Microbispora sp. ZYX-F-249: one gene and its partner. The protein of the gene in region 2 interacts with the protein of the main gene of each other region in a pairwise test. Links are inferred from orthologs where the notes say so. Each region holds a gene or a part of one and is shown on either strand. Other genes may lie near its edges. The genes, in order: rpe and eno.

Evidence for each region.
Region 1: the proteins of eno (region 2) and rpe interact in binary tests that used the Escherichia coli proteins (3 or more experiments, as listed by UniProt). The link is inferred for Microbispora sp. ZYX-F-249 from one-to-one orthologs.

Annotation. Positions count from the first base shown.
Region 1 is NZ_JBDJAW010000024.1:20,866-36,264, reverse strand. Bases 4,480-7,267 are described here. They hold rpe (ribulose-phosphate 3-epimerase), read right to left. Parts: upstream 6,316-7,267; coding sequence 5,644-6,315; downstream 4,480-5,643. Other genes in these bases: AAH991_RS25750 (MBL fold metallo-hydrolase), read right to left, coding at 6,377-7,264; AAH991_RS25760 (ABC transporter ATP-binding protein), read left to right, coding at 4,480-5,317. Outside these bases: AAH991_RS25780 (ABC transporter permease), read left to right, coding at 1-230; AAH991_RS25775 (ABC transporter substrate-binding protein), read left to right, coding at 263-2,056; AAH991_RS25770 (ABC transporter permease), read left to right, coding at 2,132-3,112; AAH991_RS25765 (ABC transporter ATP-binding protein), read left to right, coding at 3,153-4,289; more of AAH991_RS25760, read left to right, coding at 4,286-4,479; AAH991_RS25745 (RsmB/NOP family class I SAM-dependent RNA methyltransferase), read right to left, coding at 7,490-8,773; fmt (methionyl-tRNA formyltransferase), read right to left, coding at 9,137-10,066; def (peptide deformylase), read right to left, coding at 10,066-10,614; AAH991_RS25730 (hypothetical protein), read right to left, coding at 10,661-11,902; AAH991_RS25725 (hypothetical protein), read right to left, coding at 11,926-13,593; AAH991_RS25720 (primosomal protein N'), read right to left, coding at 13,634-15,399. UniProt on the Escherichia coli protein: Catalyzes the reversible epimerization of D-ribulose 5-phosphate to D-xylulose 5-phosphate.
Region 2 is NZ_JBDJAW010000013.1:51,978-67,444, reverse strand. The notes cover bases 5,125-7,980. They hold eno (phosphopyruvate hydratase), read right to left. Parts: upstream 7,265-7,980; coding sequence 5,984-7,264; downstream 5,125-5,983. Other genes in these bases: AAH991_RS17485 (nucleoside triphosphate pyrophosphohydrolase), read right to left, coding at 7,367-7,980; AAH991_RS17495 (FtsB family cell division protein), read right to left, coding at 5,382-5,834; AAH991_RS17500 (DUF501 domain-containing protein), read right to left, coding at 5,125-5,371. In the rest of the region: AAH991_RS17530 (uracil-DNA glycosylase), read right to left, coding at 1-585; AAH991_RS17525 (cytochrome P450 family protein), read left to right, coding at 741-1,946; AAH991_RS17520 (DUF1700 domain-containing protein), read right to left, coding at 2,007-2,990; AAH991_RS17515 (PadR family transcriptional regulator), read right to left, coding at 2,987-3,316; AAH991_RS17510 (alcohol dehydrogenase catalytic domain-containing protein), read right to left, coding at 3,460-3,708; AAH991_RS17505 (Ppx/GppA phosphatase family protein), read right to left, coding at 3,840-4,772; more of AAH991_RS17500, read right to left, coding at 4,775-5,124; more of AAH991_RS17485, read right to left, coding at 7,981-8,335; AAH991_RS17480 (SurA N-terminal domain-containing protein), read right to left, coding at 8,663-9,331; mfd (transcription-repair coupling factor), read right to left, coding at 9,384-12,881; AAH991_RS17470 (methyltransferase domain-containing protein), read left to right, coding at 13,110-13,841; AAH991_RS17465 (WD40 repeat domain-containing protein), read right to left, coding at 13,845-15,092; AAH991_RS17460 (SigE family RNA polymerase sigma factor), read right to left, coding at 15,092-15,467. UniProt on the Escherichia coli protein: Catalyzes the reversible conversion of 2-phosphoglycerate (2-PG) into phosphoenolpyruvate (PEP). It is essential for the degradation of carbohydrates via glycolysis.

The DNA of each region.
Region 1 (15,399 bases), on a different replicon or contig from region 2:
TCGCGCTGCCGCTGTACGTGGGCGCCGAGGCCGGCCTCGGCTTCCTGGGCGTCGGCATGACCGAGCCCACCCCCGACTGGGGCCGGATGTTCCAGGTGGGCGCCAACGTCTACCACTCCGACGTGACGTACCTGATCTTCCCGGGCGTGTCGATGCTGATCTTCGTCGTCGCCTTCAACCTGCTCGGGGACTCCATCCGCGACGCCTTCGACCCCAAGACCAAGCGCTGACCACACGCGCTCTCCCCCATAGGAAGGACCATATGAGATCGCATAGCAGGCGGATCGCCTCGATGACGGCCGTGCTCGCGGCGGGTGCGCTCGCCCTCGCCGGCTGCGCCAAGGGCGGTGGCGGCGGGGCGCCCCAGGGCGCCGCGAGCACCTCCCAGAAGCCGCTCGAGAACAAGGCGGTCAGCGCGATCACGGTCGGCACGCCCCAGGACTCCACGGGCCCCGCCCCGGAGATCCAGGGCGCCAAGTCCGGCGGCACGGTCTACATGATCGACCGTGACGACTTCAGCCACCTGGACCCGGGCCGCGTCTACGTGAACTACAACTCCTCGGTGTCCAAGCTGTTCACCCGGACGCTGACGGCGTACAAGCACGACGAGTCGGGCAACATCAAGCTCGTCGGCGACCTGGCGACGGACACCGGCACCACCGACGACGGCGGCAAGACGTGGAAGTTCACGCTCAAGGACGGCCTGAAGTGGCAGGACGGCGCGCCGATCACCTCCGCTGACATCAAGTACAGCTTCGAGCGCCTGTTCGCCGACTTCATCACCGAGGGCCCCGACTACGCCGAGACCTGGCTGGTCCCCGACCCGAACAAGCCGTTCCGCGACCAGTACAAGGGTCCGTACGACGGCAAGGAGCTCGACACGATCGAGACGCCGGACGACAAGACGGTGGTCTTCCACCTCAACGGGGAGCACCCGGACTTCAACTTCACCGTGGCCATGACCGGCTACGGCGCCGTGCCCAAGGCGCACGACACCAAGCAGAAGTACGACAAGCAGCCGTTCTCGTCCGGTCCGTACAAGATCGTGAGCCACATCACGGACAAGTCGATGGACCTGGAGCGCAACGAGCACTGGGACCCGAAGACCGACCCGATCCGGCACGCCTACCCGGACAAGTTCCACATGGAGTTCGGGGTCCAGGCGCAGCAGACCACCGAGCGCTTCATGGCCGACACCGGCAACGACAAGAACGCGTTCACCTTCCACAACGCGGTCGCGGCCGAGCGGGTCCAGGAGGTGCTGGGCAACGCCGAACTGATGAAGCGGTCGGTGCAGGGCCTGACGCCGTTCACCACCTTCTACAACATCAACACCAAGCGGATCACCGACGTCAACGTCCGCAAGGCGATCATCACGGCCTGGCCCGCCAAGCAGATCCAGCAGATCTCGGGCGGCGAGGTGAACACCGGCAAGATCGCCACGACCGTGATGAGCCCGACCGTCCTCGGTTACGAGGCGTTCGACCTGTACGGCAAGCTGGCCAAGCCCGAGGGCGACCCCGAGGCGGCCAAGAAGCTGCTGGCCGACTCGGGCAACCCGAACCCGACCGTCGTCTACGCCTACAACCAGACGCCGACGCAGGAGAAGGTCACCGTCGCCATCAAGGAGGCGCTGACCAAGGCCGGCTTCAAGGTGGTGGCCAAGCCGCTCAACCCGACGACGTACTACGACGCCATCGGTCCGGTCGACAACAAGTTCGACATCTACTGGGGCGGCTGGGCGGCCGACTGGCCGACCGGCTCGACCGCGATCCAACCGCAGTTCGACGGCCGCCAGATCGCGGACAACGCGCCGAACTACACCCACCTCAACGTGCCGGAGATCAACGAGGCCATCGACAAGGCCAACGCGATCACCGACGCCGCCGAGGCGGGCAAGGCCTGGGCCGCGATCGACAGGATGATCATGGAGCAGGCCGCGATCGTGCCCGAGTACTACCAGACCTACTTCGGCCTGTACGGCTCGGGTCTCGGCGGGGTGAAGATGGACCCGATCGAGGGCGAGCAGTCGGCGCTCGACATCTGGGTCAAGTAGCAGCAACCAGGTCCGCCGTCCCCGTCACGGGGGACGGCGGACCTCCGGCCCGCCCGCAGGAGCAAGTGCGAGATCATGACCAGCTTTCTGGTACGCCGCGTCGCCGGCGCCCTCGTGATCCTGCTGATCATCAGCGCGATCACGTTCTACCTCTTCTACGCGATCCCGCGTGACCCCGCCCGGGCGTTCTGCGGCAAGATCTGCCAGCCCGAGACGCTGGCGCTGATCCGCCACAACCTCGGCATGGACGAGCCGCTGTTCGTGCAGTACTGGCACTGGCTCGTGGGCATCTTCGTGGGCCGTGAGTTCGTCCAGTTCGGCGAGTGTCCCGCGCCGTGCCTCGGCTACTCCTTCGCCACCCAGGAGCCCGTCTTCGGCGCCATCGTCGACCGCTTCCCGGTGACGCTGTCGCTCACCGTCGGCGCGTCCGTGGTCATCCTGGCGTTCGGCATCCTCACCGGCATGATCGCCGCCTGGAAGGTCGGGCAGCCGCTCGACAAGGTCGCCAGCGCGTCCTCGGTCATCGGCGCCTCCCTGCAGATCTACTTCGTGGGGCCGCTGCTGGCGTTCTACCTCGTGGACACCATGCAGCTGATCCCTCGTCCGTCCTACGTGCCGATCACCGAGAGCCCGGTGGAGTGGTTCACCCACCTGATGCTGCCGTGGGTGGTGCTGTCGATCATCTTCACCGCCAACTACACGCGTATGACCCGATCGCAGATGGTCGAACAGCTCGCCGAGGACTACGTGCGCACGGCGCGCGCCAAGGGCATGTCGAACCGTGCGGTCTTCTTCCGCTTCGCCTGGCGCGGCGCGATGATCCCGATCGTCACGATCTTCGGCGTCGACCTGGCCACGCTCCTGGGCGGCGCGATCATCACCGAGCAGACGTTCAGCCTGCACGGCATCGGCGAGCTCGCCGTACGGGCGGTGCAGAACACCGACCTGCCGATGCTGCTCGGCGTGACCATCGTGGGCGCGGCGGCGATCGTTCTGCTGAACATCGTCGTGGACGTGCTCTACGCGTTCATCGATCCGCGGGTCCGCCTGGGCTGAGCCCCGCCCCACCTAGTCGAACCTGGAACTGGAGCAGCAAGTGACCACCGTGTCGTGGAGCGGCGAGCCGGAGACCTCGCGCGGCCCCGGGCCGTTCCTGTCCGTCCGCGATCTGAGCGTCGAGTTCAGCACCGAGGACGGCATCGTCCACGCCGTCGACGGCCTGTCCTTCGATCTGGAGAAGGGCACCACGCTCGGCATCGTCGGCGAGTCCGGATCGGGCAAGTCGGTGACCAACCTCGCCATCCTCGGCCTGCACGATCCCGCCCACACCAAGATCGGCGGCGAGATCTGGCTGGAGGGCGAGGAACTGCTTTCGGCGGGTCAGGGCACGATGGAGAAGCTCCGCGGCAACCGCGTCGCGATGATCTTCCAGGATCCGCTGACCGCGCTGTCGCCGTTCCACACGATCGGCCGGCAGATCGGCGAGGTCTACCGCAAGCACAAGGGCGCGAGCAAGAAGGACGCCCGCGAGCGGGCGATCGAGATGCTCCGCCGCGTGGGCATCCCCCAGCCGGAGCGCCGCGTCGACAGCTACCCGCACGAGTTCTCCGGCGGTATGCGGCAGCGCGCGATGATCGCGATGGCGCTGGTGTGCGACCCCGATCTGCTCATCGCCGACGAGCCGACGACCGCGCTCGACGTGACGGTGCAGGCGCAGATCCTCGACCTGCTCAAGGAGCTCCAGCAGCAGTTCGGCACGTCGATCATCCTGATCACCCACGACCTTGGCGTGGTGGCCAACACCGCCGACAACGTCCTGGTGATGTACGCGGGGCGGGCGGCCGAGCGCGGCACCGTGCGCGAGGTGCTGCGCGAGCCGCAGCACCCGTACACGTGGGGGCTGCTGTCGTCCATGCCGCGTCTGAACTCGTCGGTGGACGTGCCGCTGATGCCGGTGCGCGGCACTCCCCCGAGCCTGCTCAACCCGCCGTCCGGCTGCCCGTTCCATCCGCGCTGCGACTACCCGCGGCTCGCCGGGCCGGAGTTGTGCTTCAACCAGCGGCCGTCCCTTTCGCCGGAGAGCGGGCACGGGGACGCCTGCTACCTCACCCTCGGACAGAAGAGGGAGCTCCGCATCGCGCGGGCCAACGGCACAGCGAATGCCGATGACGCCGCGCAGGCCGGGGAATCCGTGCAGAACAAGGACACCGCGCAGACCGGGGACGACGCATGAACGAGACGCTGCTGGAGCTCAAGGGGCTGGTCAAGCACTTCCCCGTACGCGGTGGCACGCTGATCAAGCGTCAGGTCGGGGCCGTGCACGCCGTCGACGGCATCGACCTCGCGGTCGGCGCGGGCGAGACCGTGGGCCTGGTCGGCGAGTCGGGCTGCGGCAAGTCGACGACGGGCCGCCTGGCGGCGCGCCTGCTCGAACCCACCTCCGGCCAGATCCTGTATCGGGGGCAGGACATCAGCCACAGCTCCCGCAGGCAGCTCAAGCCGATCCGGCCCGAGATCCAGATGATCTTCCAGGACCCCTACAGCTCGCTGAACCCGCGCCAGACCGTGGGCACGATCATCCGCGGGCCCATGGAGGTCAACGACATCGACCCGCCCGGCGGGCGCAAGAAGCGGGTCCAGGAGCTGTTGGAGATCGTCGGTCTCAACCCCGAGCACTACAACCGCTTCCCGCACGAGTTCTCCGGGGGCCAGCGGCAGCGCATCGGGGTCGCCCGCGCCCTGGCGCTCGACCCCAAGCTCATCATCGCCGACGAGCCGGTGTCGGCGCTGGACGTCTCCATCCAGGCGCAGGTGGTGAACCTGCTGCAGGAACTGCAGCGCGACCTCGGCATCGCGTTCCTGTTCATCGCGCACGACCTGGCCGTCGTACGGCACTTCTCCCAGCGGGTCGCGGTCATGTACCTCGGCAAGATCGTCGAGGTGGGCGACCGCCAGTCGATCTACGAGCGGCCACGGCATCCGTACACGCACGCCCTGCTGTCGGCCGTGCCCGATCCGGACGTGTCGAGCGAGCCGCGCGAGCGCATCCGCCTGGCCGGCGACGTGCCCTCGCCGATCAATCCGCCGTCCGGCTGCCGGTTCCGCACCCGATGCTGGAAGGCGCAGGACAAGTGCGCCACCGAGGTGCCGCCCCTGGTGCGGCTCAGCGGCAACCGCGAGGGTCACCTGACCGCCTGCCACTTCCCGGAGGCGCCCACCACACAGGGCGAGGACGTCGTGCTGGACCCCGCCCTCGCCTGACCCCTCCGCCTGATCTTGCAGTTAGTCGCAGGAGGCCCCTCCGAGCTCGGCCTCCGCTCATCGTGATCTTGCAATAGGTCGCAACGCACCGCTACGACCTCGGCGAACATGATTCGCGATCATGCAAACACGTCCGGCGATTCCGGCCGGCCTCCGCTCTCGCCAGCCGTGATCTTGCACTGGTGAGACGATTGCAAGATCACGGCTGGCATTCTTCCTGCTCAGGGCATGAAGTAGCGAATTACTGCAACATCACGGACCGGCGATGCGCAGGTCAAGCCATGTCTCTGCGACAAACTACAAGATCACCACCTGGGTGGGGGTGGTCAGGCGGGCGGGGTGGCCCGCCCGGCCAGGCTCCTGAGCTCCGCGACGGCGCGGGCGGGGTCGTCGGCGCCGTAGACGGCGTTGCCCGCCACGAACACGTCGGCCCCGGCCTCGGCGCAGCGCTCGATCGTCTCCGTGGAGACGCCGCCGTCGACCTGGAGCCACACCTCGCCGCCGTGCTTGTCGATCAGCGCCCTCGCCCGGGACACCTTGGGCAGCACGATGTCGAGGAAGCGCTGCCCTCCGAAGCCCGGCTCGACGGTCATGACGAGCAGCATGTCGATCTCGGGCAGCAGGTCCTCGTATCCCTCGACGGCGGTCGCCGGGTTCAGCGCCAGACCGGCCCTCGCCCCGGCGGCGCGGATCGCCCGCAGCGTACGCACGGCGGCCTTGGCCGCCTCGGCGTGGATCGTGACGCTCGCCGCTCCCGCCTCCGCGTAGTCCGGCGCCCACCGGTCCGGGTCCTGGATCATCAGGTGACAGTCGATCGGCGTCGAGGTGGTCTTCAGCAGCGACTCGACGACCGGCAGTCCGAGCGTGAGGTTGGGCACGAACTGGTAGTCCATCACGTCGACGTGGAGCCAGTCGGCGACGTTCTCCACCCGTGCGGCCTCGTCGGCGAGGCGGGCGAAGTCAGCGGACAGGATGCTGGGCGAGATCTGAACGGCCATAGTCCCTGCAGTCTATTTCGCCCGGGCGTCCCGCCCGCCCCACCCCGGCGCCGGGAAACGGTCAGGCGACGGGAACCCAGGTGAACCGGCCGTCGGCGCGGCGCTCGGCCCGGCCGAAGACGACGTCGGCGAAGTGGCCGCCGTAGCCGATGGTGCCGGGACGGCTCAGCTCCTCGATCAGGCGGCGGCGGCGCTCCGCCGATTCCGCGGGGTCGTGGTCGATCGCGCAGGACCACTCGGGATGGATGACCTGGACCGGCGAGTGGAGAGCGTCGCCGAAGGCGATGAGCCTCTGGTCGCCGCCGGTGATGACGTAGGTGGTGTGGCCGACGGTGTGGCCGGTGGCGAACGACGCCCGGACGCCGGGGAAGATCTCCTCGCCGTCGTCGACCGTGCGGACGCGGGAGGCGAAGGCGGCCAGCCGGTCCTCGGTCACCCCGGCATGGGCGGCCAGATCGCGCCGCTCCCATTCGGGCGCCGCGACGAGGTGGGGGGCGTGCGCGAACGGCGGGGCGCCTGCGCCGGGGGCGGCGCTCCAGGACCAGCCCAGGTGGTCGATGTGCAGGTGGGTGATGGCGACGGCCTCGATCTGGCCCGGCTCGCGGCCCAGCCGCCGCAGGTTGCCGAGCAGTTCACCGCCGGACAGGCTGCCCATCAGCGGGTTGTCGGGGTCGTCGGGGAGGGAGGCGGGCCCAAGACCGGTGTCGATGAGCAGCGCCCGGTCGCCCCGCTCCACCAGCAGCGCGCCGAAGCCTCCGGTCAGGAAGCCGTCCTCGTCGAGATAGTCGTGGTGGGACTCCCAGTCGGCGGCGGTGGCGGCGGGCAGCCATCCGCGCTTCAGGCGCCCCGCCCCGTCCGGGACGAAGCTGACCGTGAGCTCGCCCAGGCGCAGCGAGCGGATGCGCGGCGGGCTGGTCAGCCGGGCGCGGTCGAAGTCGGTCGTGGTCATGGGCCTGCCTCATGCTCACAAGGGCGCCGCCGGACGGCGGCACGGCCCGAACGTTACCAACCAAGATCCCTCAGCACCCCGGGAACGGCCGCGAAAATCCCGCCGCGGGCGAAATCCGCCGCCACGGGCAGGACCGTTCGCCGGGCGCGGACGTCATCTCGGGCGAGAAGGAGGCCGTGGTGTTCACGGCCTCCGAAGAGTCACGACCGGTGCCGGCGGCGCCCGCTAGGGACGGCGCAGCAGCGCCAGGAACATCGCGTCCGTGCCGTGCCGATGCGGCCAGAACTGCGCGTACGGCCCGTCGCCGAGGCCGGGCACCTCCGGCAGGAACGCGCGCGCGTCCAGCACCTCGGCGCGGTCGCGCACGTCCTCCACCACGGCCCGGGTCTCGGCCAGGTGCGGCGAGCAGGTCACGTACGCCACCACGCCGCCCGGCCGGACGGCCTCGAGCGCCGAGTCCAGCAGCCGCCGCTGCAACGCGGTGAGCTCGGGGATGCTGCGGGGGTCGCGCCGCCACCGCGCCTCCGGCCGCCTGCGCAGGGCGCCGAGCCCGGTGCAGGGCGCGTCGAGCATCACCCGGTCGAACGCGCCGGGCCGCCAGGCGGGCCGGGTGCCGTCGGCCGTGATCACTCTCGCCTCACGGGTGGTGCCCCACACCAGCCGGGCGCGGTGATACTGCACGTCGGCGCCGAGCAGCCGGGCGCCCTGCCGCGTCGCCACCGCGTCGAGCAGCCCGGCCTTCCCGCCGGGGCCCGCGCACATGTCCAGCCACGTGGCGTCGCGGTCGAGCGGCACGCGGGTCAGCGCGAGCGCGACGAGCTGGCTGGCCTCGTCCTGCACCGCGGCGCGCGCCTCCCCCACCGCCGCAATGGCGCCCGGGTCGCCCTCCGGCAGATACGCGGCGTACGGCGAGTAGGCGGCCCGCTCGGCCCCGGCCTCGACCAGCTCCTCCACCGTGGCCCGCCCGGGCCGCGCCACCAGCGCCACCCGGGGCCGCTCGTTGTCGGCCTCGAGCAGCGCGGCCGTCTCGTCCGGGTCCCCGCCGACCGCGTCCCGCAGGGCGGAGACGATCCAGCGTGGGTGGCTGTAGGTGACCGACAGGTTGCCCACCGGATCCTGCGCGCGCGGCGGAGCGACGATCTCCAGCCACTGCTCCAGCGTGCGGCCCGCCACCTTGCGCAGCACGGCGTTGGCGTAGCGGGAGGGCCCGGCCCCCACCCGCAGCCGTACGAGGTCGATCGTGGCGCTGACCGCCGCGTGCGGCGGGATCCGCGTGCGCAGAAGCTGGTGGACGCCGAGGCGCACCGCGTCGAGCAGCGGCGGGTCCACCTCCTCCGGCGGCCGGTCGCTGCACGCGGCGATGATTTCGTCGTAGGTCCCGAGGCCGCGCAGCGTGCCGTAGGCGAGTTCGGTGGCGAGGGCCGCGTCGCGGCCGGTGAGCCGCCGCTGCCGCAGCAGCGTCGGCATGAGCAGGTTGGCGTACGCGTCGCGCTCGTCGACGGCCCGCATCAGGTCGTAGGCGGCGTTGCGCGCCTCGTCGCGGGGCGGGCGTCCGCGGCCCTGCCGCTGCCCGGCCTTCGCCGCGTGCGCGGACGGCCCGCCGTGGCCCGCCCTGCCGCCGTGCCCGGGACGGACCTGCCCGCCGCCTCCGCCCTGGCCGCTCTGGCCGCCGCCCTGGCCGCGCCGCGCGCCGCCGCCCTGACCTCTGCCCTGCTTCACGGTGTCACCTTCGACCCTGCCACCTTCGACCCTGTCAATCGCCGATCCGCCGCCACTGGTCCGCCGTCTCCGGCTTGGCGGCCTTCACTCCGCCGCCGCCGTCCCCGCGCACGCGCCCTTCCGGCGCGGGGCCGAGCCCCGCGGGACGGTCCTTCAGACCAGGGTCTCACCGTCCGCGAACCGGACGCCGCGGCCCCACTCGGCCGCCGTCATCTGCCGCTTGCCCTGCGGCTGCACCTCGCCGAGCTCGACGGGGTGGGTGCCGGTCCCGACGAGGACGGTCTTCCGCGTGGCCGCGATCTCCCCGGGCGCGAGCTTGCCGGCGTCGGGCGCGAGCCGCACCGGGCCGATCTTGACCCGTTGGCCGCGGAACTCGGCCCACGCGCCGGGACCCGGCGTGCAGGCCCGCACCAGCCGGTCCACCCGCATGGCGGGCGCGGCCCAGTCGATCCTGGCGTCCTCGACCGTGATCTTGGGGGCCAGGCTGACGCCGTCGGCGGGCTGCGGACGCGCCTCCAGCGTGCCGTCCTCGACGCCGTCGAGCGTGGCCAGCAGCAGGCCCGCTCCGGCCTCCGCGAGCCGGGCCAGCAGCGCGCCGCTGGTGTCGTCGGAGCGGATCGGCTCGGTGAGCACGCCGAAGACCGGCCCCGCGTCCAGCTCCTTCACGATGCGGAAGGTCGAGGCGCCGGTGACGTCGTCTCCGTGCAGCACGGCGTGCTGCACGGGCGCCGCGCCGCGCCAGGCCGGAAGCACCGAGAAATGCAGGTTGATCCACCCCTGCGGGGGGATGTCGAGCGCCGCCTGCGGCAGCAGGGCGCCGTACGCGACGACCGGGCAGCAGTCGGGGCCGATCTCCCTCAGCCGGCCGAGGAACTCCGGGTCCCCGGCCTTGGCCGGTTTGAGCACCTCGATGCCCGACTCCTCCGCGAGCTGGGCCACGGGGCTGGGGTGGACCTTGCGCCCCCGGCCGGATTGCGCGTCCGGCCGGGTCACCACGGCCGCCACCTCGTGGCGGGGCGAGTCCAGCAGCGCACGCAGCGACGGAAGCGCGGTGTCGGGGGTGCCGGCGAAGACCAGGCGCACTACAGCGCCCTCCCCTGCGTCGCGTGCGGGGAGATCTTCACCACCGGCGCCGACAGGCCGCTCCACTCGGCCTCGCGGATCGCCTTCATGGCGAGCTTGCGCTGCTTGGGGTCCAGCCGGTCGATGAACAGCACGCCGTCGAGGTGGTCGGTCTCGTGCTGGAAGCAGCGCGCCATGAGGTCGGTGCCCTCGAGCGTCACCGGCTCGCCGTACATGTTGAAGCCCTTGGCCACCGCCCTGATCGCGCGGGGCGTCGGGAAGGTCAGGCCGGGGAAGGACAGGCAGCCCTCCTCGCCCTCCTCGTCGATCTCGCCGCCGAGGTCGAGATCGGGGTTGATGAGATGCCCGAGCTGCTCGTCCACGTAGTAAGTGAACACGCGAAGGCCGACGCCGATCTGCGGCGCGGCCAGGCCGGCGCCCGGCGCGTCCATCATCGTGTCGGTCAGGTCCTTGACGAGCTTGCGCAGTTCCTTGTCGAAGTCGACCACCGGCTCGGCCGGGGTGCGCAGCACCGGGTCGCCGAACAGGCGGATCGGCTGAATGGCCAAGGGTCGGCTCCGTTCACGTCACGTACACGAGGAGGATCACCTCAGTCTACGGGCGTGAGCGCACCTTCATCGCCGTCTTCCTGGCGGTCTTCGCGATCAGCGGATCGGGGTGGTGCCTGCCGAGCATCTCCAGCACGGCCAGGGCATCGGGATGATCGGCGCGGCCCATCTCGGGCACCAGCGTGAGCAGGTCCTCCCCGAGGAGGTCGAAGTGGGCCACCGAGTCGACCGGGGCGCCGATGTAGAGAAGGGCGGCGAGGGTGTCCACCGCGACCCAGGCGCCGTCGCCCTCGCCGAGGGCCGGCGCGTCCAGGTCGCGCACGCCCAGCCAGGCCGCGGCGTAACGCCACATCATCGGCTCGTCCAGAGCCTCCCGTACGGCCTGCTCGGCCTCCGGGCCCAGCTCCTCCAGCACGGTCCCCGCGGTGCCGCGCTGGGCGGCGTTGCCGGACGCGGCGATCTTGATGAGCTCGCGCGCCGCGTCCTCCGGCACCCGGCGCTCCAGCCAGAGCGTGGCGGCGCTGGCCGAGGCCCGGCCGGTCAGCATGGCGTCGATGAGCTCGGCGGCCCCCAGCTCGGCGAGCGCGGCCACCTCTCCCAGAGACGGCGCGTCGTGGCCCTCCCTGAGCAGGTCCCGGCGTACGGCCCACACGCCCGGCTGGGTGAGCCGGACCAGCTCGCCGGTCAGCTCGATCAGCCCGCAGTACTCCAGCAGCGCCATGGCCGCCGCCAGCTCCCCCGGCAGCGTCATCCGCAGCCGCCGCAGATCCGCCGGCCGCGCCTCGCAGCCCACCTCGTGGGCCTGAAGGATGCCGCCGGCCAGGGCCGCGAGCGGCATCCCCTCACGCACCGAGTAGATCGTCGCGAGGATCTCGGTCAGGTGCTCGTCGATGACGGCCGACCCGGTCAGGCCCTCCTCGGTCCGGTCGAGCACGTCCATGACCACGCCGTCCCAGAACTCCATCGGATCGGGCACGCCGGGCCCGGGGCGCGCGCCCTGCCGGGTGACCTCCACCAGACGGCCGTTGACCGCGACCACCCACAGCAGGCGCAGCCTGGCGGCCTCCAGGCCCAGCTCGGCGATCGCCGTCTCGGCCTCGGCCGGGTGCGGCATCCCCTGCTCGGTCACCTCGCAGACGCCCCGCGCGGAGGCGTCGCAGCGGCCGCCGACCCACTCGGCGAGGCGGCGGGCGTCCCGCACGAGCGGGACCTCCCGCACCACGTGGACGAGCTGCTCGTCTGGGACGATGTCGACCGGCGGGAAGGTGAGCACGTCGCTGTCGGCCATTCCAGCAACTTACTGCACAGCAGTCACCTGATGCCCCGCGAACGAGCCTTGAAAGCCGCTTTCCGGGCGGCCTTGGCCGCCGCCTGGTCCGCCAGCGTGCTGCCGAGCAGTTCGAGAACCTCGACCACGTCGGGATGGTCCACCCGCCACATGTCCTCGATCAGGTGCGCGGGCGGGCCCGAGGCCGCGATGTTCTCCGCGAAGCCCTCCGGGTCGGCCTCGGCGGCGGGCAGCGCCAGCGCGAGCATGTCGACGCTCACCCACAGGACCTCCTCGGGGGTGAGCGCGGGCGCGTCGAGGCCGCGCGAGGACAGCCAGTGGATGGCGTGCGGGCGGAGCTCGGCGTCGTCCAGGTAGGACCGCACGACCGCCGCCGCCTCCACGCCCAGCCGGTCCACGATGGTCACCGCGACCCCGCGCACCTCCGCCGGGGCTCCGGCCACGGCGGCCAGCAGCTCCGCCGCCGCCTGCTCGGGGGTACGCCGCGACAGCCACTCGGCGATGTCCCGCTCGGCCGCCTCGTCCGCCGTGCCGTCGCCGATGAGGCCGGCGATCAATCCGCTCGCGTCCCCCTCGGCCGGGGCCGGCGCGAGCGGGGCGTCCAGGCCCATGCCGGCGTACAGCTCGCGCAGGCCCCACAGCGCGTGCGGGGTCAGGGCCAGGCCGTCCTCGGTGGGCTGGACCGTTCCCGCGTACGCCAGAGCGCTCAGCGCCTCGTCGAGCCTGCCCACCGGCCGCCCGGCGGCCACCTCGCGCAGGTAGTCGGCGAGCGCGTCCACCGGGACGGGCGACTGCAGCCGGTAGAGCAGGTCGTGGATCTGGGACATCCCCTCGTCCACCACCGCCTCCCCGGTGAACGACCCGCATCTTTCGACGAGGAACTCCAGCGTTTCCCGCCACAGGCCGAGCAGCTCCTCCTCCCCGCGGGAGCTCAGCTCGCGGAACACCTCGCCGGTCGCGACGGCCGTGCCGTCGAGCCGGGCGAGGCCCAGGTCGAGCGCGAGACGCCAGGCCGGCTCGGGACGCTCGACGCCGAGCTCGGCCGTGCACGCGCGCGCGTCCCTGACCCGCAGGGACCGGCGCGTCGTCACCGTCCGGCCGCCCTCCACCAGCCACCCCACCACCCGGTGGGCGTCGCGCAGCAGCGGCACCTCGCGGACGGCGCGCGCCACCTCCTCGCGCGGCGCGAGCCGTACGGGCGGCAGGGGCGCGCATCCGGGGCAGTCGCACTCGCCGCCGTCCGCGGCGCCCTCGGCGGACGCGCCCTGGGCCGCGTCGAGCTCCAGCGAGTCGGGCCCGATGGCGCTGAACAGGCTCTTGGCCATGCCGAACTTGGACGTGTCGGCGAGCGCTCGCGGCATCTCCGGCTCGATGCGGTCGATGGTCTCCCGCATGCGGACGGCCGTCTTGCTGCCGATCTCGCCCGTGTCCAGCAGGAACTCGACCAGTGTCCGCGCCGCGGCGACCGTCTCCGGCGCGCTCTCCGGTGGCGCGATGACCTTGCGCGGATAGATCTCCAGCAGGAGCTCCTCGAAGGTGCCCGGCCGGAAATCACCCAGTTCGTTCACCTCTAGGTAGTCGCTGGCGTAGTCGCACAGCAGACGTACCTCGTCGACGTCGACCTCGACGTTCCGCTCGCGCCCCCAGGCGCGGAGGCCGTCGATGGCCCGGTTCACCCATTCGATCGACACACAGGCACGCTAACGGCTCGCTTAGTGCGAGGCGAATCGGTCAGATGAGGTCGAGAGGATCAATGTTCACACGTACCACGTCCGGCGCCTTGCGCGCGGAGCGCACACCGGAGGCGCCTTTGAGCGCGCGGGCCAGTGCGGATCCGAGGTGACGCGGCACCCGGACCATGGCCCGCTCCGGCCCGCCCTCCACCGGCACCGGCCCCAGGATCTGCGCTCCCGGCGGCAGCACGGCGTCCGCGAGCGTCTCCCTGATCGCCGCCGCCGGCCCCGTCAGCGTCGCCATCCGCACGGCCGGGGGAAAGCCCAGCTCGGCCCGCTCGTCGAGCTCGCGTTCGGAGAAGGTGACGGGATCCCAGCGCAGCAGGGCCTGGACGGCGGGCACCGCGGCGTCGGCCAGGACCACCAGCTCCCCCGCCGGCCGCAGCAGGGCGGCGGCGTTGGTCCAGCGGCGCAGCGCCTCCTCGGCCGCCCGCAGGTCGGGGCGGCCCAGCAGCGCCCATCCGTCGAGCAGCACCGCGGCCGCGTAGCCGCCGTCCGGCACGGGCTCGGCCCCGGGCGTCGCCACCACCAGCGCCGGGGCGCCGCTCACCGTCGCGAGCACGCCGTCGCGCCCGCTGGTGCGGACGGCGACCGACGGGAAGGCCCGGCCCAGCTCCTCGGCGGTGCGCCGCGCGCCGACGATGACGGCCCGTACGCCGGTTCCGCCGCACGACGGGCAGCGCCAGTCGCCCGCGATCCGGCCGCACCAGCGGCAGTACGGCACGGCGTGCCCGCCGCGCAGCGCGAGCGGGCCCGAGCAGACCGGTCCCGTGGCCGGGGACTCCGCCGGCACCGGCTCCGCGAGCATCCTCGCCCTGCCGCCCGCCGGGCCCGTCCCGGCTCCGGCGCCGTGGGCATCGGTGCGGACCTCGGCGCCGCGGACGGCCGGGAGGACACCCGGTCCGCGGCCGGGTCCCGTCCCGTCACGGCCCCGCGCGTCGCCGCCGCGCGCCGCCGCGCCTCCCGGGGCGGCATCCGGCGGCGGGGCCGGGCGCGCCGGTGGCAGCCCGGAGCAGCGCGCCGGGGCGCGGCAGTGCCGGCACGCCAGCGCGGGCAGGTAACCCCTGCGCGGCACCTGGACGAGCACCGGCCCGTGCTCCAGCCCCTCCCGCAGCGCCCGCCAGGCGACGCTGGGCAGGCGGGCGGCCCTGGCCGCCTGGTCGCGGGCCAGCTCCGCGTCGTCGCCCGCCGGGCGCACCCTGGGCGCCCGTGCCCTGACGGCCGCCCGGTCCGGGACGAGCGGGGCGGCCCAGCCCGTCTCGACGAGCGCCGTGGCCTCCGCCGTACGCGCGTAGCCGCCGACCAGCAGGCCCGCACCGGCCTGGTGGGCGCGCAGGCCGAGCACCTCCCGGGTGTGCGGATAGGGCGCGTGGCGCTCGGCGTGCAGGTCGTCGCCGTCGTCCCACACGACCGCCAGCCCCAGCCGGGCCACCGGCGCGTAGGCCGCGGGGCGGTTGCCCACCACGATCCCGACCTCGCCGCGCAGCGCCTTGAGCCAGCGCCGGTAGCGCTCGGCGGGCCCGAGGTCCGCCGTGATCGCCACGTGCGGCGTCTCGCCCAGGGCCGCGGTCACCAGCGCCACGTCCTTGCCGTCGGGCACCGCCACGACGACGCCCCGGCCGCCGTCGAGGGTCGCCCGCGCGGCGGCCGCGATGGCGTGCGGCCACGACGGCCCGCCGGCGTCCGTGCCGGGCAGTGCCGTCCACACGGCGCGCGGCGCCCTGCCCTCGGCCAGCGCCTCCAGGAAGGACGCGCCCGCGGGGT
Region 2 (15,467 bases):
GGCCTGCCAGGCGAAACCGCCCAGCGCGACGATCACCCGGGTCGTGCCCGCCACCAGTGCGAGCTCCCTGGCGAGCCAGGGGAAACAGGTGTCACGCTCCTCCGGCGTCGGCTTGTTGGCGGGTGGCGCGCACCGCACCGCCGCCATCATGCGCGCGCCGATCAGCCGCTGCCCGTCGTCCGCGCGCACGCTGGTCTCCTGCGCGGCGAGCCCGGTGCGGTACAGCGACGCGAACAGCCAGTCACCGCTGCGGTCGCCGGTGAAGATCCGGCCGGTCCGGTTGCCGCCGTGCGCGGCGGGAGCCAGGCCCACGATGAGCGTGTGCGGCTCCTCGTCGCCCCAGCCCGCGATCGGCCGGCCCCAGTAGGTCTCGTCCGCGAACGCCCGCCGCTTGACGTCGGCGACCTCCTCCCGCCACTCCACGAGACGCGGGCAGGCGCGGCACACCGACTGCCGGGCGGTCAGTTCGGCGGGCGTACGGCTCTCGGCCGCGAGTTTGGCGACCTCACGGGCGTTCTGGGCGACGGGGGTGTCCGGGGCAGCGGGGTCGCCCGGCCAGCCGGAACCGGGAGGAACGAAGCTCATGACACCGATCGTGCCAGGTCAAACGGGATGCGTCGGCCGGAGCCGGGATCTGCCCGCGACGACGCCCCCCTCCACGACGTCCGAGTGTCATGAGAGGTCACACCGAAGAAGATTCCAATCTTTTCCGTCGTATGGGAGATGGGTACGTACGGCCCGTGTCCATCGACTCATGCCCCCCGCTGTTCGGCCCGGCGTTCGACGCCGACCCCTACCCCGCCTACGACTGGCTGCGCCGCAACGCGCCGGTGACCCGCGTGCCCCTGCCGGGCTGCGAGGCGTGGCTGGTCACGCGGTACGAGGACGCCGTGGCCGCGCTCACCCATCCCTCGCTCGCCAAGGACCCGGCGGCGGGCTCGCCCGAGTGGCGGGCCGCCAATCTCGGCCTGCCCCTGGACCACCGGCCGGGGCTCGCCCGGCACATGCTCAACGCCGACGGAGGCGACCACGCTCGGCTGCGGCGGCTCGTGAGCGGGGCCTTCACGCCCCGGCGCATCGCGGGGCTGCGTGCGCGGGCGCTGGAGGTCACCGACGCGCTGCTCGACCGCCTCGACGGCCCGGAGGCGGATCTGGTCTCCGGCCTCGCCTATCCCCTGCCGATCACGATCATCTGCGACCTGCTCGGCGTGCCGGAGGAGGACCGGGCCACCTTCCACCGCCACGCCTCTGTGATCGACTCCGCGGCGGCGTCCGATGTGGAGGAGATCACCCGCGCCACCGACGCCCTGGAGGGCTTCCTGGCCGACCTCGTCGAGCTCAAGCGTTCCCGGCCGGGCAACGACATGCTCACCGACCTCGTACGGCGGTCGAACCAGGGCGAGATCGACAAGAACGAGCTGACCTCGACCGCGTTCCTGCTCCTCGTCGCGGGTCATGAGACGACCGTGGCGCTGATCGGCAACGGCCTGCTCGCGCTGCTGCGCCATCCCGGCCAGGCGGCGGCCCTGCGCGCCGACCCCAAGCGGCTGCCGGACTTCATCGACGAGATGCTCCGGTACGACGGTCCCGTACGGAACGCGACCTGGCGCTTTCCCACCGAGCCGGTGGTCATCGGCGGCCAGGAGATGCTGCCCGGGGAGCCCATTCTCGTCTCCCTGCTGGCCGCCAACCGGGACCCGGCGGCGTTCGCCGACCCGGACGCGTTCGCCCCCGGCCGGATCGGCGAGCCGCACCTCGCCTTCGGCCGGGGCCCGCACTACTGCATCGGCGCCGCCCTGGCCAAGGTGGAGGGGGAGGCCGCGATCGGCCGGGTGCTCGAACGGTTTCCCGATCTGGCCCTGGCCGTCGATCCCGCCACGCTCACGTGGTGGCCGAGCGCGATCATGCGCGGCCTGTTCGCCCTGCCCGTCCGCCTGCACGGCTGACGTCCCGCCTCCGGCTCCGTCCACAGGGCGGAGCCGGAGTGGGGCCCCCGCCGCCCGGGGTCAGCGCGTCGGCGTGGCGGAGGCCGACGGGGAGCCGGACGGCTCGGCCGAGGGGGTGGCGGAGGGCGTGGGCGTCGGCCCGGCGGACACGCAGGTCGCCTCCGGTTCGGTGGGATCGGCGCGGCGCTCCACGGGCTTCAGCGGCAGCGGGTAGGCGTTGCGGATCGGCGGCTCGCCGTCGCAGGGGATGGCGATCTCCTGGTCGAAGCCCTGCTCCACCATGATCGGGTTGCCGTCCTGGTCGTAGAGCCGGACGTTGTGCAGCGGCGTGCCGTCCTCGGCGTACGGGAAGATGTTGGTCACGTTCCCGCCCAGCGACGACACGCTCTCCACCTGTACGCCCATCGCGTGCATCGCCGGCCGGGGGCCGTAGTCGAACGCGACGCTCCGCGCCGACGTGCTGGGGACGTCGGCCATCGTCCCCAGCACGAGGGCCACGGCCAGCAGGTTGGCCCCGAGCAGCAGCACCCGGCCCCAGCGCGGCGCCCCCGTGCGGCCGCGCCGGCCCAGCCACACCGACCCCCAGACGACCGCCAGCGTGAACACCCACGCGGGGATGTCGCCGGGGACCAGCCCCGGAGCGCTGATCGGCGCGAGCACGGCCAGCGCGATGGCGTAGCCCCGCAGGACCCACCACGCGGGACGCAGCTCGGGGGCGAAGACGGCCGCCTGGCGGTAGGGCGGCAGCACGAGCAGCCGCGTGTGCGCGCGCCGGACGGCTCCGGTCACCCGCTCGCGCAGCCGCCCGCCCAGCGAGGAGCCGCCTCCGCCCTGCGGCCTCCCGCCGTAGGCGGCCCGCAGCTCGGCGGCGTACGCCTCGGGGCTGCCGAGGCGTTCCTCCAGCGACATGCCCGGCTCGGCGGCGACCTCGGCGAGATGCTCGTCCAGGTCCTCCAGCAGCGTCTCCCTGTCACGGGCGGGGAGATCGGCGAGCGCCTCGCGTACCGCGGCGGCGTAGTCCTGGGGCGTCATCGGGGGGTTCATCCTGGGTCGACCTCCTTGAGCAGGTCGTTCATGGTGGCGGCGAAGGACGTCCACGTCTTCGCCGAGGTCTGCAGGAGCGAGCGGCCCACGTCGTTCAGGCCGTAGTACTTGCGGTGCGGCCCCTCTTCGGAGGCGACCACGTAGGAGGTGAGCGCTCCGGCCTTGTAGAGCCGGCGCAGCGTCCCGTACACCGAGGCGTCGCCGACGTCCTCCAGCCCGGCCTCACGCAGCCGGCGCACGACGTCGTATCCATAGCTGTCGCGCTCGGCGAGCACCGCGAGGACCGCCAAATCGAGGACCCCTTTGAGGAGCTGGCTACCGTCCACGCACCGCACAGTACTACGCATCGCAGAATAGTGCCAAGATCTCGCGTTACGCTCCGGCCGCGAGTCGCGTCAGACGCGGACGACGTACTTGCCGGCGCCGAGCCGGGCCGCGTCGGTGAGCAGCAGCAGCGCGCTCGTCAACATCAGCGGGCGGGCGCCACGGCCACCTCGGCCAGGCCGCCGGACGGGGTGAACGCGGCCACCCGCTGCCCCGGCACCAGGCCGGAGACCCCCGGGCCCACCTGGCGGACGGTCCCCGCCACCTCCTTGCCCGGCACGAACGGCCACGCGGTGACGTAGCCCGGGTCTCCCCTGCGCGCCATCACGTCGATGAAGTTCACACCCGCGTGGGAGACGTCGACGGACACCTCCCCCTCGCCGGGCTCGGGCACCGGAATGTCCCCGATCTCGGTCAGGTCCGATCCGCGCGGGGCTGCTCGACTCGATCCTCGACGCCTACGAGGCGCACGCCGAGGCCGTCGCTCCCTGAATCGCGCTTGTGCCCGGACTTGGGCGAGCAGGTTCAGGCGAGGGACCAGGCGATGCCGTCGAGGATGTCGTGCTCGCTCACCACGACCTCGGAGAAGCCGTAGCGGCGGACGATGCGGTCGAGGATGAGCGCGCCCGCGCCGATGACGTCCACCCGGCCCGGGTGCATCACCGGGATGGCCGCCCGCTCGTCGTGCGTCATGTCCAGCAGCCGCGCGGACACCTCGTGGACCCGCCCGGCGGGGATGCGCGAGTGGTGGATGCGCGCCGGATCGTAGGCGGGCAGGCCGAGCGCGATCCCGGCGACCGTGGTGACCGAGCCCGCCAGGCCGACCAGCGTGTGCGCCGTGCGCACGGGGACGCTCTCCTCGACCCGGTCCATGGCCGCCTCGATGTCGGCGACGGCGGCCTCCACGTCCCCGGCGGCCGGCGGGTCGTCGCGCAGGTGGCGCTCGGTCAGCCGTACGCAGCCGATGTCCACCGACAGCGCGCCCTCGACGGACCGGGAGCCGACGACGAACTCCGTGGAGCCGCCCCCGATGTCCACCACCAGGAAGGGCGTCTCGGCGGCGGACCCGGCGAGGCCCCGGGTGGCGCCGGTGAAGGACAGCCGTGCCTCCTCGTCACCGGTCACCACCTCCGGCTCCACGCCGAAGATGTCCCGTACGCCGGAGACGAAGTCGGCCCGGTTGGCGGCGTCACGCGTCGCCGACGTGGCGACCACGCGGACCGGCACGGGGCCGTCCGGGGAGTGCTCCCTGATCAGCTTGGCGTACCCGCGCATGGCGCCGAAGGTCCGCTCCAGGGCCTCCGGCGCGAGCCGTCCCGTACGGTCGACGTCCTGGCCGAGCCGGACGATCTCCATCCGCCGCTCGACGTCGGTGAGGCCGTCGCCCGCGATGTCCGCGATGAGCAGCCGGACCGAGTTGGTCCCGCAGTCGATGGCCGCGACCCGCTTCGTTCCCACGCTCATCCCTCCCGGCCTCCGATCGCCTCTTCCGGCTTCTCCACGTCGACGCAGGGGCCGTCGGCCCACCAGTCGGGCAGCGCGTCCAGGGCCTCCCGGCCGAACGGGTTGACCCCCGGCGCGGCCAGCTCGTGGGCGACCAGCGCGTGCAGGCACTTGACCCGGTCCGGCATGCCGCCGGCGCTCTGCATGTCGCGCGGCAGCGGCTCCAGGCCCTCCTCGTCGGCCGCGCGGTCGCGGCGGGCGACGTAGTCCTCGTGGGCCGCCCGGTACGCCTCGGCCAGCTCGGGGTCCTCGGCGAGCCGTGCCTGCATCCGCCGCATCAGCCCGGACGACTCCAGCGTGCCGATCGCCGAGGCCGCCCTGGGACAGGTCAGGTAGAACAAGGTCGGGAACGGCGCGCCGTCGGGCAGCCGGGGCGCGGTCTCCAGCACGTCGGGCAGCCCGCAGGGACACCGGTGGGCGACGGCCCGCACCCCGCGCGGCTGCCGCCCGAGCTGCGCCCGCGCCGCCTCCAGGTCCGCCTGGTCCACGGCGCCCAGCTGGTCGTCCGCCACGTCGATCTCCTCGCCCTTCACGATGCCCGCCGCGGTCCTCATCCCGCCGTCCTCATCCCGACGCCGGGGACGCAGTCGGCGTCGGCGCCGGGCTCCGCTGCCCCTGCTGCGGTACGGCGGGCCGCCCCTTGTCGGCCGCCTCGAACGACCGCCAGAGCGTGACGTACCAGGCGGGCCGCTCCGGCGGCTTCGTCCCGGCCTTCGCGGCGGCGGCGCCGGCCTTCTCCTCGTCGAGCACCTGGTAGCAGTCCGCGCCCGGCTCGCAGTAGAACAGCCGCTCCTTGGCCAGGCGCTTGATGTATTCCGGGTCCTCCAGCCGCCGGCGCCGCTCCTCCAGGTTCTGGAGCTTGCGCAGCGCGTTCGCCTGCTGCTGCTCCAGCTGGGCGATCTGCCGGCGCTGGGCGACGTACTCGCGCACGGGGTAGGCCAGGCTCATGGCGATGGCGCACACGACGACCGCGAGGATCGCCGCGCGCCCGGTGAGCTGCGGCCGCTTCGCCGCCACGAAACCACCCCTCCCGGCCGGTCAGCGCATGGCCCGATCGACGGCCACCCTAACCGCCCGTCCCGGCCGTCCACGCCCCACATCGCGTAGGCGCTCGCCGCACCGCGTGTGCGGGGCGCGTCCAGCCGGGCTACCCGCGTGTGCCGCCGCTATCCCTGGAAGCGCGGGAAGGCGGCGCGACCGGCGTACCGCGCCGAGTCGTCGAGCAGCTCCTCGATGCGCAGGAGCTGGTTGTACTTGGCCACCCGGTCCGAGCGGGCCGGGGCACCGGTCTTGATCTGGCCGCAGTTGGTGGCCACGGCGAGGTCGGCGATCGTGGTGTCTTCGGTCTCGCCGGAGCGGTGGCTCATCATGCAGCGGTAGCCGCTGCGGTGGGCCAGGTCGACCGCGTCGAGGGTCTCCGACAGCGTGCCGATCTGGTTCACCTTCACCAGCAGCGCGTTGGCGGCGCCCTCGGCGATGCCGCGGCCGAGCCGCTCGGGGTTGGTGACGAACAGGTCGTCGCCCACGAGCTGGACCTTGGCGCCGAGGGAGGTGGTGATGGCCTTCCAGCCCTCCCAGTCCTCCTCGTTCAGCGGGTCCTCGATGGAGACCAGCGGGTAGGAGCGGACCAGGTCCTCGTAGAAGGCGATCAGCTCGGCGGACGACACGCCCTTGCCGTCGATCGTGTAGACGCCGTCGTTGTGGAACTCGCTGGCCGCGACGTCGAGCGCGAGCGCGATGTCCTGGCCCGGCGTGTAACCGGCCTTCTCGATGGCGACCAGGATCAGGTCGAGCGCGTCGCGGTTCGACGGCAGGTTCGGCGCGAAGCCGCCCTCGTCGCCGAGGCCGGTGGCGTAGCCCTTCTCCTTCAGCACGCTCTTGAGCGTGTGGTAGGTCTCCGCGCCCATGCGCAGCGCCTCGGAGAACGTCTCGGCGCCGATCGGCGCGATCATGAACTCCTGGATGTCCACGTTGGTGTCGGCGTGCGCGCCGCCGTTCAGGATGTTCATCATCGGCACGGGCAGGATGTGCGCGTTGGGCCCGCCGACGTAACGGAACAGGGGCAGGTCGGCGCTGTCGGCGGCGGCCTTGGCGACGGCCAGCGAGATGCCGAGGAGCGCGTTGGCCCCGAGGCGGGCCTTGTTGGGCGTGCCGTCCAGATCGATCATCGTCTGGTCGATGAGACGCTGCTCCTCGGCGTCGAAGCCGATCAGCTCGTCGGCGATCTCGTCGGTCACGCCGAGGACGGCCTTCTCGACACCCTTGCCGAGATAGCGCTTCTTGTCGCCGTCGCGCAGTTCGACGGCCTCGAACTGGCCGGTGGAGGCGCCACTCGGAACGGCGGCGCGGCCGGTGCTGTAGTCGTCCAGCAGTACCTCGACCTCGACCGTGGGGTTCCCACGGGAATCGAGAATCTCGCGGGCGGTGATGGCCTCGATGGCAGCCACGAACGCTCCTAGCAGAATGGCGGGCGGTTTGCCGTCTGAGCCTATCGGTCCCTACTACTCGGTACGGCGGAGGGCCGCCCGTTCACGGCGTGTCCGGCGGCGTCAGCGGCGGTCGTCCTCCCACTCCTCCACGCGCCGCCGGTACTCCCTGGCCGCCGCCCGCAGCTCGGCCTCGGGGTCGAGCCCCGCGTCCTGGATCTCCCGTACGAGCGCGAACAGGCGGGCGCCGGCGGGCGTGGCGAGGTCCTCGGCGAGCACGCCGGGCGCACCGGCGCGGCCGGCCCGGCGCAGGAGCTGGGCGGCCAGGGAGACCGCGGGCTGGCCCATGGGAACACCGCTGAGCACCGAGCCGGTCTCCCCCTTGGCGGCCCGCTCCGCCGCCTTGATCGTCTCCCAGTTGTCGCTGACCTCACCGGCGCCGGAGACCTCGACGTCCGCGAACACGTGGGGATGACGGCGGACCAGCTTCTCCACGATCCCGGCCGCGACGTCGTCGATGTCGAACCCGTCCCCATCCGTCCCCATGCGCTCCTGAGCGAGACGGGCGTGGAACACCACCTGGAGCAGCAGGTCGCCGAGCTCCTCGCGCAGCGGCGCGCCGTAGTCGCCCTCGTCGATGGTCTCCAGCACCTCGTAGGCCTCTTCGACCAGGTACGGCACGAGCGACTCATGGGTCTGCTTGCGGTCCCACGGGCATTCGCGGCGCAGGCGGTCCATCACCTGGACGAGATCGAGCAGCCGGGCCCCCGGCAGGTCGTAGGAACCGGGGACGACCTCGATCTCCGGCGGCTCGTCCAGGGAGATCACGGCGTGGCCGACCGCGCGCATGAAGTCCTCGTCGCCGTCCTGCGCGGCCAGCCATACCACCGTCTCCGTACGGCTCGCGCGCGCGATCGCGCCGGGGTCCGGAGTCACCACCTCGACCCGGACGCCGGCCTCGTCGAGGTAGGGCAGACAGGGGTGGTCGGGGGTGCCGGTGAGCACCCGTCCTCCCGTGAGGGCCTTCCACGCCGCGGGGGCGAACAGCCCCGGAGCGACCCTGGGCGAGGTGGTCACCACGATCAACGCCATGTCCCCACCCTAATCACCCCTCATGGCGTGATCTTGCAAAAGGTTGCAGATCACCCCGCCCACCTGCACCGCCACACTCCGTGATCTTGCAGAAGGTTGCAGACCACGCCGCTCACCTGCGCCGCGCATTTCGTGATCTTGCACAATCTCGGCCGCGGCCGCCACTACCAGCCACAACCCGATTCGTGATCTTGCAATTGCATGATCACGAATCAGATCTGGCCAGGTCGGGTACCACACTGCACGAAAAGTGCATGATCACGAAGACCGAAAGCGCAGGTCACGACGGCACCTGCGACAAACTACAAGATCACGGCCGTCGTCGGGTCAGCCCGCTTGGGGGGCGCCTTCCGCGCCCGGCGCGCCTTCCGCCCCCGGCGCGCCTTCCGCGCCCGCACCGGGTGCGCCCGCGCTGGCGCCGAAGCGGTCGTCGGCGACGAAGCCCTGCTGGGGGTCGAACTTGCCGTAGCGCGGGCTGTACTTCACCGGCACGGCCGAGTCGGCCTCCTCGACGATCTTCTGGAGGGCGGCCTGCTGGCTCGCCTGGTCCTGACCCGCCCCGGACTGCTGCGCCAGCTTGTTGCGGACGATGACGGCGCGGATGAAGTCGCGGCTCTCGTCCAGCGGGATGCCGTTGGCCAGCAGCACCTTGTTGAACTGGTCCCAGCCGCCCTGGGCGACGGCGACGTCGTCCACCTCACGGTCGGTGACCGTGACGCCCTTGCGCCGGCCGAGCTCCTGGAACTGCCTGCTCGTGGTCATGTTGAGCAGGACCGTCTGCGGCAGCGAGAAGGACAGCTGGAGCTGGTTTTCGGGGATCTTGTTCGCGGCCAGGTCGGCGCGCAGCTCGCGGACCTCGTCGTTCAGCTGGCTGGAGGTGATGCGCTCATTGCCCACGATGGCCGCGGAACCCGCCTGCACGGGACCACCGCACGCGGTCACGGCGATACCGGCCGCCGCCAGCGCCACGGCGACGCGCACTCGATACGACTTCACGGACGATCCTCCCGAACGACACCGGCCACGCATATGTTGACAATTTCGCGGGTCACTGTACCCGCATCGGCTCCAGGAACAGGGCCTCGACCAGGTCCCCGCACCATTTCAGCAGGTCGAGGTCGCGAAGCGGCTGACCGCCGATCGGTTTCGTCTTGGGCACCGGGACGAGCAGGATGCTCGTCGCCTGCTTCCAGATCGACCGCGGGTAGAGCCGCTGCAGCCGCACCTGCTGGGAGTCCTTCAGCTCCACGGGCGCGAACCTGATCTGCTGGCCCTGCAGCGTCACGTCCGTCAGCCCGGCCCGCCGCGCCTTGATGCGGAAGCGCGCCACCTCCAGCAGGTTGTCCACCTCCTGGGGCGGCCTGCCGTACCGGTCGGTGAGCTCGTCGCGGACGGCCGTGATGTCGTCCTCCGAGCCGATCGCCGCGATCCGCTTGTACGCCTCCAGCCGCAGGCGCTCGGAGGTGACGTAGTCGTGCGGCACGTGGGCGTTGATCGGCAGCTCGACCTTGACCTCGGGCCGCTCCTCCACCTTGCTCTCGCCCGCGAGCTTGGACTTCTGTTCCTGTACGGCCTCGGCCATCATCCGGACGTACAGGTCGAAGCCGACGCCGGCGATGTGGCCGGACTGCTCGGCCCCGAGGATGTTGCCGGCGCCGCGGATCTCCAGGTCCTTCATCGCGACGTACATGCCCGCGCCCATCTCGGTGTGCTGGGCGATCGTGGCGAGCCGCTCGTGCGCGGTCTCGGTCAGCGGCGACTCGGGCGGGTAGAGGAAGTAGGCGTAACCGCGCTCGCGGCCCCGGCCGACCCGGCCGCGCAGCTGGTGGAGCTGCGACAGGCCGTAGTTGTCGGCCCGGTCCACGATGAGCGTGTTGGCGTTGGGCACGTCCAGGCCGGACTCGACGATCGTGGTGGAGACCAGCACGTCGAAGCTGCGCTCCCAGAAGTCCACCATGATCTTCTCGAGCTGTGTCTCGTTCATCTGCCCGTGGGCGACCGCGATCCGCGCCTCCGGCACCAGCTCGCGCAGCCGCGCGGCCACCTTGTCGATCGTGCGGACCCGGTTGTGGACGAAGAACACCTGACCGTCGCGCATCAGCTCGCGCCGGACCGCCGCCGCGATCTGCTTGTCGTCGTACGGCCCGACGAAGGTGAGGATCGGGTGCCGCTCCTCCGGCGGGGTGAGGATGGTCGACATCTCGCGGATGCCGGTCAGGCCCATCTCCAGCGTCCTCGGGATCGGCGTGGCCGACATGGCGAGCACGTCGACCTGGGTGCGCATGTGCTTCATGGCCTCCTTGTGCTCGACGCCGAACCGCTGCTCCTCGTCCACGATGATCAGGCCGAGGTCCTTGAACTTCACCTCGGGCGACAGCAGCCGGTGCGTGCCGATCACCACGTCGACCTCGCCCGTGCGCAGGCCGTCGAGGGTCCCCTTGACCTCGCTGTCGGTCTGGAACCGGGAGACCGGCTTCACCGTGACCGGGAAGGCGGCGAACCGCTCGCCGAACGTCGACAGGTGCTGCTGCACCAGCAGCGTCGTCGGCACGAGGACGGCGACCTGCTTGCCGTCCTGCACCGCCTTGAACGCCGCCCGCACCGCGATCTCGGTCTTGCCGTAGCCGACGTCGCCGCAGATCAGGCGGTCCATCGGGACGGGCCGCTCCATGTCGCGCTTGACCTCGTCGATCGCCTCGAGCTGGTCGCCCGTCTCGGCGTACGGGAAGGCGTCCTCCATCTCCCGCTGCCAGGGGCTGTCGGGGGCGAACGCGTGGCCGGGCGAGGCCATCCGGGCCGAGTAGAGCCGGATCAGCTCACCCGCGATCTCCCTGACCGCCTTCTTCGCCCGGGTCTTGGCCTTGGCCCAGTCGGCCCCGCCCATCCGGTTGAGCGTGGGCGCCTCGCCGCCGACGTAGCGCGTGACCTCGTCGAGCTGGTCGGTCGGCACGTAGAGCCGGTCGCCCTTGGCGTACTCGATCACCAGGTATTCGCGGGTCGCGCCCTGGATCGTGCGCTGGACCATCTCGACGTAGCGGCCCACGCCGTGCTGCTCGTGCACGACGTGGTCGCCGACCTTGAGCTGGAGCGGGTCGACCATGTTGCGGCGGCGCGACGGCAGCCGGCGCATGTCCTTGGTGGACGCCTTCTGCCCGACCAGGTCGAGGTGGGTCACCACGGCGACGTCCGGCGTGACGAAGCCGTGGTCGATGCGGCCCGTCGTGACCTGCACGACGTCCTTCGGCGGCGGTCCGTCGAGGGACGGCACCAGCCGCGCCGCCACGTCCACGCCCTTGAGCAGCTCGACCATGCGCTCGGCCGGGCCGTGCCCCTCGCTCAGCAGCACGACGGCCTTGCCCGCGCCCAGCCAGCCCTTGATGTCGGCGAGCGCCCGCTGGGTGTCGCCCCGGTAGGCCTCGACGTCCTGCGCGTCCAGCTCCACGCCCTCGCCGAACGGCGCGATGCTCCACCACGGCTGGCCCAGCTCGCGGGCGTGGTCGCGCACCTCCTCCAGCGTGCGGAAGGCCGCCGCCTCCAGGTCGATCGGCGCCTCGCCGCCCGCCGCCGCGGCGATCCAGGACGCCTCCATGAACTCCTGGCTCGTACGGACCAGCTCGACGGCCCGGCCGCGGATGCGCTCGGGGTCGCAGACGAACACGGCCGACCGCACCGGCAGGTGGTCGAGCAGCAGGTCCATGGCCCCGGCGAGCACGGGCGCGAACGCCTCCATGCCCTCCACCGGCACCCCCTCGGCGAGCTGGTCGAGCACGTCCTTCAGCGCCGGGTGCTCCTCCCCCAGCTCGCGGGCGCGCCGCCGTACGTCGTCGGTGAGCAGCAGCTCGCGGCAGGGCGCGGCGAACAGGCCGTCCTGGGCGACCTCCAGCGAGCGCTGGTCGGCCACCTTGAACCAGCGGATCTCCTCGATCGTGTCGCCCCAAAACTCCAGCCGCAGCGGATGCTCCTCGGTGGGCGGGAACACATCGAGCAGGCCGCCGCGCACGGCCACCTCGCCGCGCTTCTCCACCATGTCCACCCGGTGGTAGCCGTTCTCGACCAGCCGGGCCACGATGTCGTCCAGGTCGGCCTCGTCGCCGGCGCGCAGCCGTACGGGCGCGAGGTCGCCGAGACCGGCCACGATCGGCTGCAGCAGCGAGCGGACCGGGGCCACCACGATCCGCAGCGGACCGGCGGTCTGGTCGCCCTCGATCGGGTGCGCCAGCCGCCGCAGCACGGCCAGCCGCTGGCCGACCGTGTCGCTGCGCGGCGACAGCCGCTCGTGCGGCAGCGTCTCCCAGGCGGGGAAGACGGCCACGGAATTCTCGTCGACCAGGCTGGTGAGCGCGGCGGCCAGATCCTCCGCCTCACGCCCGGTCGCCGTGATCGCGAGCACCGGCCGTACGCGGGACAGCGCGGCCACGGCGAACGGCCGCAGCGCGGGCGGCGCCACCAGCTCGGCACCGGGATCGGCGGACTGCCCTGCCGCGTCGAGCGCGGCGGCCAGCCTGGATTCGGCGGAAACGAGGTCGAGCAGTCCGGAAAGAGACATCGATGCCTTCAAAAGCCCCGTGACTTAGACAGCCGGCGTGCGGACGCGGCCCCCGGCATCCGGCCGACCCCCGCCTGAGCGAAGATCCACGAGATGCTCCCAACCGGGCCGCGGCTATCCAGGCTACGCCCTGTCCGCCCGCCTCGCTCCGCTCGGCCGCTCGGTCCGGACGAGATGGGGGACGGCAAATGCGCAACTCAGCGTCCTCAAATGATTACTCTCAGTCGTATGACAGAGGTTCGGTTGTCGTCCGCGGACCAGGACGACGTGTTCAGCCAGCGGATTCGCGAGCAGTGGACCGACCAGCTCGGACGGCGGCTCGACATCCTCATCGCCGGATGCGGCCGGGGCGGCGCCCTCGACGTGGGGCGGTACGAGCCGAGGATGACGGGGGTGGACGAGGATCTGCCGCCCCTGCGGGCGCACACCGCCAACCGCGGCGACCTGGAGGCGTCCTACCTGGGCGACCTGCGTCTGGTGCCGATCCCGCCGCGCTCCTTCGACGTCGTCTACGTGTCGTTCCTGCTCGAACGCATCCACCACGCCGAGCTCGTGCTCGACCGGCTCGTCGCGGGGCTGCGCCCCGGCGGGCTGCTGCTGCTGAAGATGCGCGACCGGAAGTCGGCGTACGGCTTCTGCGACCGGGTGACGCCCCGCTGGCTGCGCCGGACGCTGTGGCGCACGCTCGCCCCGGCCGGGTCCGTGGGGCCGCTCCCGGCGGTCTACGAGCCGCTGGCCTCCCGGGAGGGCATCCAGGCGTACTGCCTGATGCGCGGACTCATGATCGCCGAGGACTACTCGGCGGTGAGCGGCCCGGCCCGGCGGGGACCGCACAGCGGTCTGGTCTCGGTGGTCTGCCGGGCCGTGGCCGCGCTCTCGCGAGGCGGGCTCAACGGCACCGAGGACGAGATCACCATGGTGATCCGCCGTCCGCAGAACCACTTCGCCCGCCTCATCTGACCCCTACCGCGGGGTCAGGACCGGTTCCCACGACCCGGGCTGCTGGCTGTTCTTCCGGTTCGCCGTCAGCGGTACGGCGTTCCCGCCGTCCACGTCCACCAGCACCAGTCCGTTGGTGAACTCGTTGCCGCACCTGCCGGCGCAGCCCAGTCCGACCAGGCGGCGGTTGTCCGCCCAGGCGAGAAGCTGGAGCACCTGCTGACGGCCCACGACTTTGCCCGTCGCAACTTCGGTGACCTTGGTCGGCATGCCGTCCCGGCCGGCCAGCAGCCTGCCGTTGGGCGACACGCCCGCCTTCGACTCCGGCGCGACGTAGCCGTCGGGCGCCTCGTGCGGCCGGCCCTCCAGGTCGTAGAAGGCGTCGGGCCGCGGCATGAGGTATCTGCTCTCCCAGACCAGCGTGCCGTCGTCGCTCCACCGGAAGTCGCGCCGCACGTTGCCGGGTCCGATGCGGCAGGGATCGACGGCGCGGAACCTGCCCGCCGTCGCGGTCGCCACGTCGACGATGTAGAACCCGGTGCGGCTCGTGGAGATCCTCCCGGGGTGCGGCTGCCCGGGACTCGCCGGCGCGCGCGGCGGGCAGGTTTCGCGGCCGGCCGCGCTCTGGTGCAGGTCTGGGCTCTTGTCGTAGGCGGTGGCCACGAGCCGGGTGCCGTCGGGCGACCAGGAGACGCCGCCCACCGGATGTTCCACGGGCACCCACGCCCGCACCCGGCGCGTCTCCATGTCGAGGATTCCGATCCTCCGCACCGGGAGGTCCTTCTCCAGGACCGCCGCCCAGCGCAGGCCGGGCGCCACCTCGGCCCAGCCCCATTGCGTCTTCTTGTAGCTCTGCGTCACCTGGTCGAGCACATACCACGTGCGGTCGATCACCCGGCGTCCGTCGACGGTGCGCCACCGCCAGGTGTAGTAGGCGGAGACGGCCACCTGCCCTGCCGCGATCATCTTCTTCGGCGGCGAGCTCGCCATGTCGGCGAGCACGTCCTGCGCGTGGGCCGTCTGCCGGTAGGGCTCGACGGGCACCACCACCGGTGCGCCGCCGCTGTCAGCGGGCTGCGCGAACCGGGGGATCACGACCAGCGGCACCAGCAGGGCCACGGCCGCCACGAGCGCCGCGCACGAGACCGCCCCCGCGAATCTCGTCAGGCGCAGCCGCGACCGGCGGCGCAGCGCGCGGCCGGCGAGGTCGGCGGGCACGTGCACCTCCCGCGACCACTCCTCCAGCGTCTGCTTCAGCATCCGGGGCGTCATCAGATCACCTCGCTCAGGCGCAGGTCAGTGAGTTCCGGCGCGGTCGCCCGCAGCCGGGCGAGGGACCGGTGCGCGGTGCTGCGCACGGTCCCGACCGAGCAGCCGAGAATGCGGGCCACCTCGTTCTCGGGCAGGTCCTCCAGATACCGCAGCACGAGCACGGCGCGCTGCCGGGGCGTCAGCCGGGCGAGCGCGCGGCGCAGGATCATCCGCAGCTCGGCGTCGTCGGCGTCTCCACGGCCGGCCGGGTGCTCCGGCACGTCGGCCACGCTGGTCTCCCGTTGCCGCCACGCCAGCCGCCACCAGCTGATCTGCTGCCGGTACATGACCTGCCGCACGTACGCCTCGGGCTCGTCGAGCCGCCCCCATCGGGTG